2 regions of the Carboxydothermus pertinax genome follow, and region 2 is predicted to be linked to the other one. Evidence: riboswitches for the same ligand, from Rfam matches in the RefSeq annotation. Region 2 holds a riboswitch; the other holds the start of a gene.
The links. A riboswitch is a leader RNA that binds a small molecule or an ion and turns the genes downstream of it on or off. The one in region 2 is predicted to bind cobalamin.
Positions count from the first base shown of each region.

Region 1 (3,705 bases), on a different contig from region 2:
AAATATTCCATCATTAATTTATGCCCCGGTTCTTCGGATAAATGGGAAGGGAAGAGAAAATTTCTTACTTCATTTTTTAAGGTAACGGCTAACATTGCCGCTGCCGTAGAAATAAAACCGTCAATTACTACCGGCACTCTTTGAGCTGCTGCCCCAAGAATTAAACCGGTAAGGCCTCCTATTTCAAACCCGCCAACCTTGGAAAGAACATCAACGGCATCGGTTTTATCCGGCCGATTTATCTTTATCCCTTTATTAATAACCTCTATTTTCTTCTTGAAAATTTCCGCGTTAATTCCCGTTCCCCGGCCCACTGCCTGTTCCACGGGTATATCCATTAAAACCGCTAAAATAGCTGCCGAAGGGGTAGTATTGCCTATTCCCATATCCCCGGTGATTAGAACCTTACTTCCAGCGGCAATCAAATCCTTTGCCACCTCAATCCCCGCCAGTATTGCCTTTATAGCATCTTCCCGGGACATTGCCGGTCCTAAAGTAAAATCGGCGGTACCAGGACGTACTTTTTTGACAATGAGTCCGGGTAAATTAAGATCCTCCTTTATTCCCATATCGACAACCTTAACTTCCACCCCTGTGTGTCTTCCTAAAACGTTAATTCCGGCGAGGCCTTTTAGAAAACAACGGGTCATCTGCGCCGTAACTTCCACCGGCGCTACACTTATTGTATGCTCGGTTACCCCGTGGTCACCGGCCATTACTACAACCGTTTTTTTGGATAAATCAGGAGCCAGTTCCCCGGTAATCCCGGCTAATTTCACCGCCATTTCCTCTAAAACCCCAAGGCTTCCCGGCGGCTTAATTAAGCCGTCTAAGTGTTTTTGCGCTTTTTCCATGGGTTCTGGGTAAAGCTCTCCAATTTGGTTTAAAACTTCTGTTAACATAATCCATCTCCCCCTTAAAGCTATAAATTTAAAAGCCCACAGCAGTAGTACTGCTGTGGGCTTTACCATCACCCACGCCCAAGCGGTATCGCCGAACCGCTAAAGCTCCACCTTTTGGCAGGTCTTCTGGCTCCCGGGTCATAGCTTTTTGGTAAGACCTTCCCGCAAAAAGCAGTGGCCATACCAGCTCACCGGTTACAGCGGCGGGACCGCGCAGGATTCGCACCTGACTTCCCTATTCTCCCCTAAAGGGGCACCAAAAGGCATTTATGAAGTTTTTTATTATCATTTCGCTATTTTTTTAAAAATTCCTTTTTTTGTCCATTAAATTTTTAATACGGCCAGGGATAAGTTAAATAACCATGTTTTAAAAGGCAATTCCTTAAAGCAATGCCACCAATTAGTTGAGCAACCGCAAGGGCCCCAAATCCCCAGGACAAAAAGTTTCCGGTAAAGAACATATAACCGCTAAGAATTAACGGAAAAAGTAAACCCACTACTAAAAAGCCCACTTGAAAATTAAATTTCTTCCACATTTCATGAAAACCGTACTGGGCTTCTACCGGGCCGTTATGGGCATGCTCATAAAAAGCAATGAAACCTCCCGAAATCACCAGATTTGCCATAAACACTGCTAAGTTAAAAATAAACGCGAAAATCTCTGAACCCGGGCCAAACATAGCCGGCACAGCAGAAAAAGCAACCCCAAAACTATTTATTAAAAACAATACCGGCAAAAGAGGTGTATGCCACAGAGGCACTGACACCGGAGCAGAAATCAAGCCTCCGGAAATCACCGGAAATAAGAATCCGGCTAAAGCTCCTATACCGCCAAACAAAAGCCGTAAGCTTTCCAAGACCGGTATAGAAACGTAAAACGGCAAAACATATAACAAAGCACCGCCAAAACTTAAAGCAATTAAAACTACGTCCCAGGAAATCCCGGAGGTTTTAATATTATTTAAAGAATATATCGCATTTAGTGGCCGCTCTAAGTCAAGAAAAAGAAGGGTCAAACCCGCCAAGGCAAAAAATCCCATCCCAATAAGCATGCCGTAATTTCCAACGATAGACCAGCTAAAAAGGTAATGCAAAATAAACGAAAGAGAAATAAACGCCCCACCTATACCTCCCAGCAGCAAGTAAACCGCTAAAGGCCACTCATAAGCTTCCTGGCGTTCAAAAGGTAGAGTATTTTCAACTGACATCGGCTGTCCCCCCTTTAGTAAATATAAAAGACCTTGGGTTTGGTATTTAAATCCGGTCTTAAAGGCTTAGCAATTCCTGCAGCCACCAGTTTGGCCACTTCGCTATTGGGGTCATCTAAGTCCCCAAAAATCCTGGCTTTTGCCGGACAGGTAGCCACACAAGCTGGCTCCAGGCCTCTTTCTACCCGGTCAAAGCAAAAAGTACACTTGTCAATATGCACCACATTATGCTGGGATAATTCTCCGTGAATTTCTAGGTTTTTGGCAACATCGTTCTTATCATAAACATACCGGGCCCCATAAGGGCAGGCTGCCATACAGGCTTTACAACCAAGGCAGGTATCGTAGTTTACAAGGATGCTGCCATTTTCATCCCGGATCGTTGCCTGAGATGGACAAATGGTTAAGCAGGCCGGTTCTTCACAGTGCATACAAATTGTTGGAACAAAATGCCGGCCGGTATTGGGATATTCCCCTTTTTCGATATCCAACACCCGGGTGCGCCATTTATCGGACCAGTAAGGGGTCTGGTTTTCGGTGGCACAGGCAGCACTGCAAGCCTGACAGCCGACGCAGGTTCGAAGGTCAATTACCATTCCGTAGCGTGCCATTGTTCTCCTCCTTACTTTATTATCCTTACAGTAAATTCCTGAGACTTAAAACCGGTCACAAAAGGTTCAACTTTGTAAGGCACTAAATTGTTTATAGGTGTACCAACCCCCGCTGTATTTTCTAACATGGGGTTTTTCGTACCAAAGCTTGAAGCAATAAACACGGTATCCGGCCGCACCATCTCCGTTAAGAACACTACTGCTTTGGCGGAATACTCCGGATTTTGAACGTTTTCCAGTACTACCACATCGCCATCTTTTAGTTTTAAGCTTTGGCCTTTTTTCCGGTTAACCCATACCCCTAAAAACTTCCCACCTTTTACTTTAGACAACGCCATTAAAAGCGGGTTGTTGGAGTTGGTAGAAGCATAAGACACTGTTGGTACTTTTCCGTAAACAAAGTGAAACTCGTTAGCCGCAAGTTTTACTTCTTTTGTTTCCGGCGGAATATAAACAAGTCCCGGATCCCAGTTTTTCTGATAACCATACATTTGGACAAAACCCGCCATTAAATAGGAGTAGAACTCCAGCCGCCCGGACATGGTAGGAACCGGCAGGTGTTTTAAAAGGGTTCCATGCTCCATTAACTGTTCCTTGGTTTCTACTAAGATAACTCCTTTTTCCCGCATTTCTTGTTCGAGCTTTTCAGGAGTGGTTTTTAGCATCTTGGCATAATGTTTAAACGAAACGTTACGCATGGCCCGGGTAAAGGTTTGTTTTCCTTCTAAAGCTTTACCCACTTCCTGTTTAATGTCTTCATGGTCAAAGCCAGCTAAAGCCGCTACCGTGGCCATGAATTTTTCTAAGTTTCCAAAGCCAATGGCAAACTCAAATAAAATATCTGCGGTACCTTTAGCCTGCTCTGGTCCATCTACTGCTTTAAACCGTGTGGTATAAGCTAAATCCGGCGAGGGACCTGCTCCATAAATAAACGGTTCATCCCGCTCGATATAGTTTAAGTTAGGTAAGATAACGTCCGCATAT
Region 1 is NZ_BDJK01000043.1:17,825-21,529, reverse strand. Features, by position in the region: gene cobT (nicotinate-nucleotide--dimethylbenzimidazole phosphoribosyltransferase) at 1-902, opposite strand, end outside; cobalamin riboswitch at 1,002-1,178, opposite strand; gene nrfD (NrfD/PsrC family molybdoenzyme membrane anchor subunit) at 1,235-2,110, opposite strand; gene cpu_RS09555 (4Fe-4S dicluster domain-containing protein) at 2,125-2,721, opposite strand; gene cpu_RS09550 (molybdopterin-dependent oxidoreductase) at 2,733-3,705, opposite strand, start outside.
Region 1: it holds a riboswitch for cobalamin, as region 2 does, so the genes downstream of both, cobT (nicotinate-nucleotide--dimethylbenzimidazole phosphoribosyltransferase) here and cpu_RS02600 (energy-coupling factor ABC transporter permease) in region 2, are expected to answer to the same signal.

Region 2 (3,705 bases):
TGCTCCCAGGGCGACAAGCTTTTTTTGACCCAGGCTAAGCGAAGCTATCGGCTGGTCTCTCAACTCCCAAATTCCGAGCTCTTTTAAAGTTTCTTCCACCTTTTCCCGCACTTTACTTTCCGAATACCCGAGATTAAAAAGCCCATAAGATATCTCTTCCGCTATCGTACCGGCAAAAAGCTGGGTCTCCGGATCTTGAAACACCACCCCAACTTTTTGCCGAAGTCTTAACAGAAAATCCCTTTTGTACGAAAACTTTTCCCCCCGCCAAAATAGCTCTCCTGCAGTTGGTTTTAAAATCCCGTTTAAGTGGAGAAAAAAAGTGGTTTTTCCGGCGCCATTTTCCCCTAAGACAAAAAGCCGCTCACCTTTTTTAATCTCCAAATTTAAGCCGTCTAAAGCCACATTTCCCGTTGGATATACGTATTTTAATCCTTTTACGGTTAAAAGCTCCTCCAAATAAAAGCACCTCCATAAGTAAAGAGCGCCAGCATAACTACTATACCCACAAATAACAAGGGGTAATTTTGATTTTGATAATCCGGTTGCAAAAAAACTATTTTATCGTTGTATCCCCGGCTTTCTAAAGAAATGGTCATTTGTCCCGCCCGGGCCAATCCTCCTTTAAAAATCCCGGTAGTTAAGAAAGAAAAGGAGTAGATGCCCCGGCGAAAATTCCGGTAGCCCAGCCTTGCTTCCTGGGCTTTAATGATTTCCCCGGCTATTTCGAAGAATATAAAAATAAACCGGTGAATAAAAATAATTATTTCAATTATAAATTGAGGAATACCAAATCTCGAAAGTCCCGCTATTAAATCCAGGAGGGGAGTGGTAAAAATTAAAAAATACAACCCCAGAAGAGAAGTAAGGGCACGACCGCCGGCATTTAAAGCCAAAAACAAATTTTTCCAGTTAACATAAGGAGCTGGCCGGAAGTCAATCATTATCCCGATTAAGCTTGCCAGCAAAAAACCTCCCGGTAAAAGCAAGTACTTAAGATAAATTTGCCCGGGGATTTTTCCCTTTCTCACCAGAAAAAAGCTTACTAACCCCAGGGTAGGGAGTAAGGTAAAAAAAGGATTGGGAGCTGTTAACCCCAGGAATAAAAGCGCAAAGGAAAAAAGAAGTTTATAAACAGGGTCAATTTTCCTTAGCGGACTTTGATAGGCCAACTGTTCCGTTAACATTTTTTCCTTCCTTCTTTCCCTTCAAGTACCCCAGATAAAATCCCACAAACCCGGCGCCCAAAGCCGCCTGCAGGGCAAATAAAAACGACTCTATCTCGCCGCTGGGCGGTTCCCAGACGGGGGAAAACCAGGGCTTATAATTGGGGTCTTGCTTTTCAATCACCCGGGAGGCTAATTCATCGGCGCCGGAAAATTCCCCCTTAACTAAAAACATTGGAACCGCAATTAACGCTATTACCAAAATTAGCAGGATGATATTGGTAAACGTTCTCATTAATGCTCACCCTTTTCTACCCATATTTTGGCATCTTCATAACGGCTCAAGAAATTATAGGTTAAAACCGTTAAAATCCCTTCACTTATAGCTAAAGGAATTTGGGTTAAGGCAAAGATTCCCATAAATTTTAAAGCACTTAAAAAAAGTGAACTTCCCGGAAAGGCTAACGCCAGTTGCCCAGAGGTAATCATATAGGTCGATAAATCCCCGAGCATGGCAGCTAAAAAGATGCTAACATTATTGTTGAATCCAGCTTTTTGGAGACCTTTATAAACCCCGTAAGCTACCAGTGGTCCGGCAACTGCCATGGAGAAAGTATTAGCACCAAGGGTGGTAATGCCACCATGAGCCAAAAGAAGAGCCTGAAAAATCAAAACAATAAAACCTAATACGGTCGTGATAAACGGCCCAAATAAAATTGCGGCCAACCCCGTTCCGGTAGGATGGGAACAACTTCCGGTTACCGATGGCATTTTTAAAGCCGATAAAACAAAGATAAACGCTCCGGCAAAGGCTAACATTAGTTTAGCTCCCGGCCCCCGGTTAGCTTCCTTTTGCAAGCGGATAAAACCTATCACCAGAAAAGGTAAAGTAACAAGATCCCAGAAAATCACCCATTTTACCGGTAAAAACCCTTCCATAATATGCATGGCAAGAACCGGGGTGGGAATTAAAAGAAAAATTAACAAAAACAATAAGCGAAAATTGGTTTTTAACATGCCCTCCACCATCCTTTTTAAAAATTAAAATCCCCTCCTACGCCGGTAGAAGGGGACTTATAACCAAACTCCCGTTCTCCACCTATCCGCGTAGGTTTCGAACCAAACTTTAAGGCAGGTCTCCTGGCTGTAGTTCATTGTTACCCTACCCTTCCCGGTATAAACCAGTGGATATTATAGGGTAACTCCCTACTTACAGTGGCGGGACCGCGCCGTTACCCAAACTCTTGGGCTCGGACTTCCCTTTTAAGCCTTAAAGGCACCTTAAAGTTTGCTATTTAATTTTTAAAAATATTATTAGGGGCTTTCTTAACTTAAGATAATTCGCAAAATTTTTCGTAAATCCTGCTTTGTGAAAATATTTTTATTTAAATTTTTCCAAGATTAATTTTACCGAAGGCTTTTCCTGGCAAAACTTCTGGTAATCATAAATTTTGGCTACTTCTTTTAAAATTTCTTCTCTCTTATTTTTCTCAATTTTGCTTTCCTTTAAGGCTTTACGTAATTCCCCCAAAAATTTCAGGTAATCATCCCAGGCAGGTTCAATTAACCGGGAAAGCTCTTCTTTTAAAAGGCGGGCCGCAAAAGGAGATAACCCAGAGGTCCCCACAGCTATTTCCCAACCTCCCCGGCGCCAAACCGCTGGAACAATAAAATTGGACTCCTCGGGACTGTCGGCTACATTGACCCAAATCCCCAGTCTTTGACAAAGATTAGCTATTCTTTTATTAAGCTCTGAATTATCGGTGGCAGCAAAGACTAACTTGGGGCCGGATAAATCTTCTTCCTGAAATTCCCGCAGATAAAGTTTAATTTGCCCGCTCTGGGCCAGAGCCTTTAATTCCGGAAGAGTTTTCGGGGCAACTACGATAATTTTTGCATCTTCTCTTAAAAGACTTTGCACCTTCCGAAGAGCAACCCTTCCACCCCCTACTACTAATACGAGGGTCCCCGTTAAATTTAAACTAATAGGATACACGGTAAACTCTCCTCACTTCTTTTTAAAGTATCGTAAAAAGATATAGTAGCCAAAAAATCCGGCAACTAAAAATAGTCCAAAGTAATAAGGAAGGTTTTCTTTAAAAGTACGCTTAGTATTTTCCGCAGGAAAGCTAATCGAAATTACCTTTAAACCCGGTTTCATGTAAATACTGTAACCGTCAAAGACAGTTCCTTTCACCACCACTTCCTTTCCCACATAGCTTTGCCAGTTATGTTCGCCAGATAAGACATAATAGGGTGCAGGCTTATTTAAATTGCCGAAATCGGTCACTTTTAATTCGTAATGTTTTCCTTCTAAAGCCGACTCCACAATGCCCTTTACAATAACTTCCCCGCCCAGGACTAATTTATTAAAGCCAAAAAGGAGTAAGAACAGTAGCCCCCAAAATCGCTTCATCCTATCACCTCTAACATAATCTTATCGCATTTGATATTTAAAAAAAACTTCCCGGTTTTGCCGGGAAGTTTACCATTTTTCCCAATGAATCCTTACTTCTTTGAAGCGTATAGTCGTATTGGG
Region 2 is NZ_BDJK01000006.1:247,032-250,736, reverse strand. Features, by position in the region: gene cbiD (cobalt-precorrin-5B (C(1))-methyltransferase CbiD) at 1-459, opposite strand, end outside; gene cbiQ (cobalt ECF transporter T component CbiQ) at 444-1,187, opposite strand; gene cpu_RS02605 (energy-coupling factor ABC transporter substrate-binding protein) at 1,141-1,461, opposite strand; gene cpu_RS02600 (energy-coupling factor ABC transporter permease) at 1,461-2,183, opposite strand; cobalamin riboswitch at 2,280-2,465, opposite strand; gene cpu_RS02595 (precorrin-2 dehydrogenase/sirohydrochlorin ferrochelatase family protein) at 2,548-3,162, opposite strand; gene cpu_RS02590 (hypothetical protein) at 3,175-3,582, opposite strand.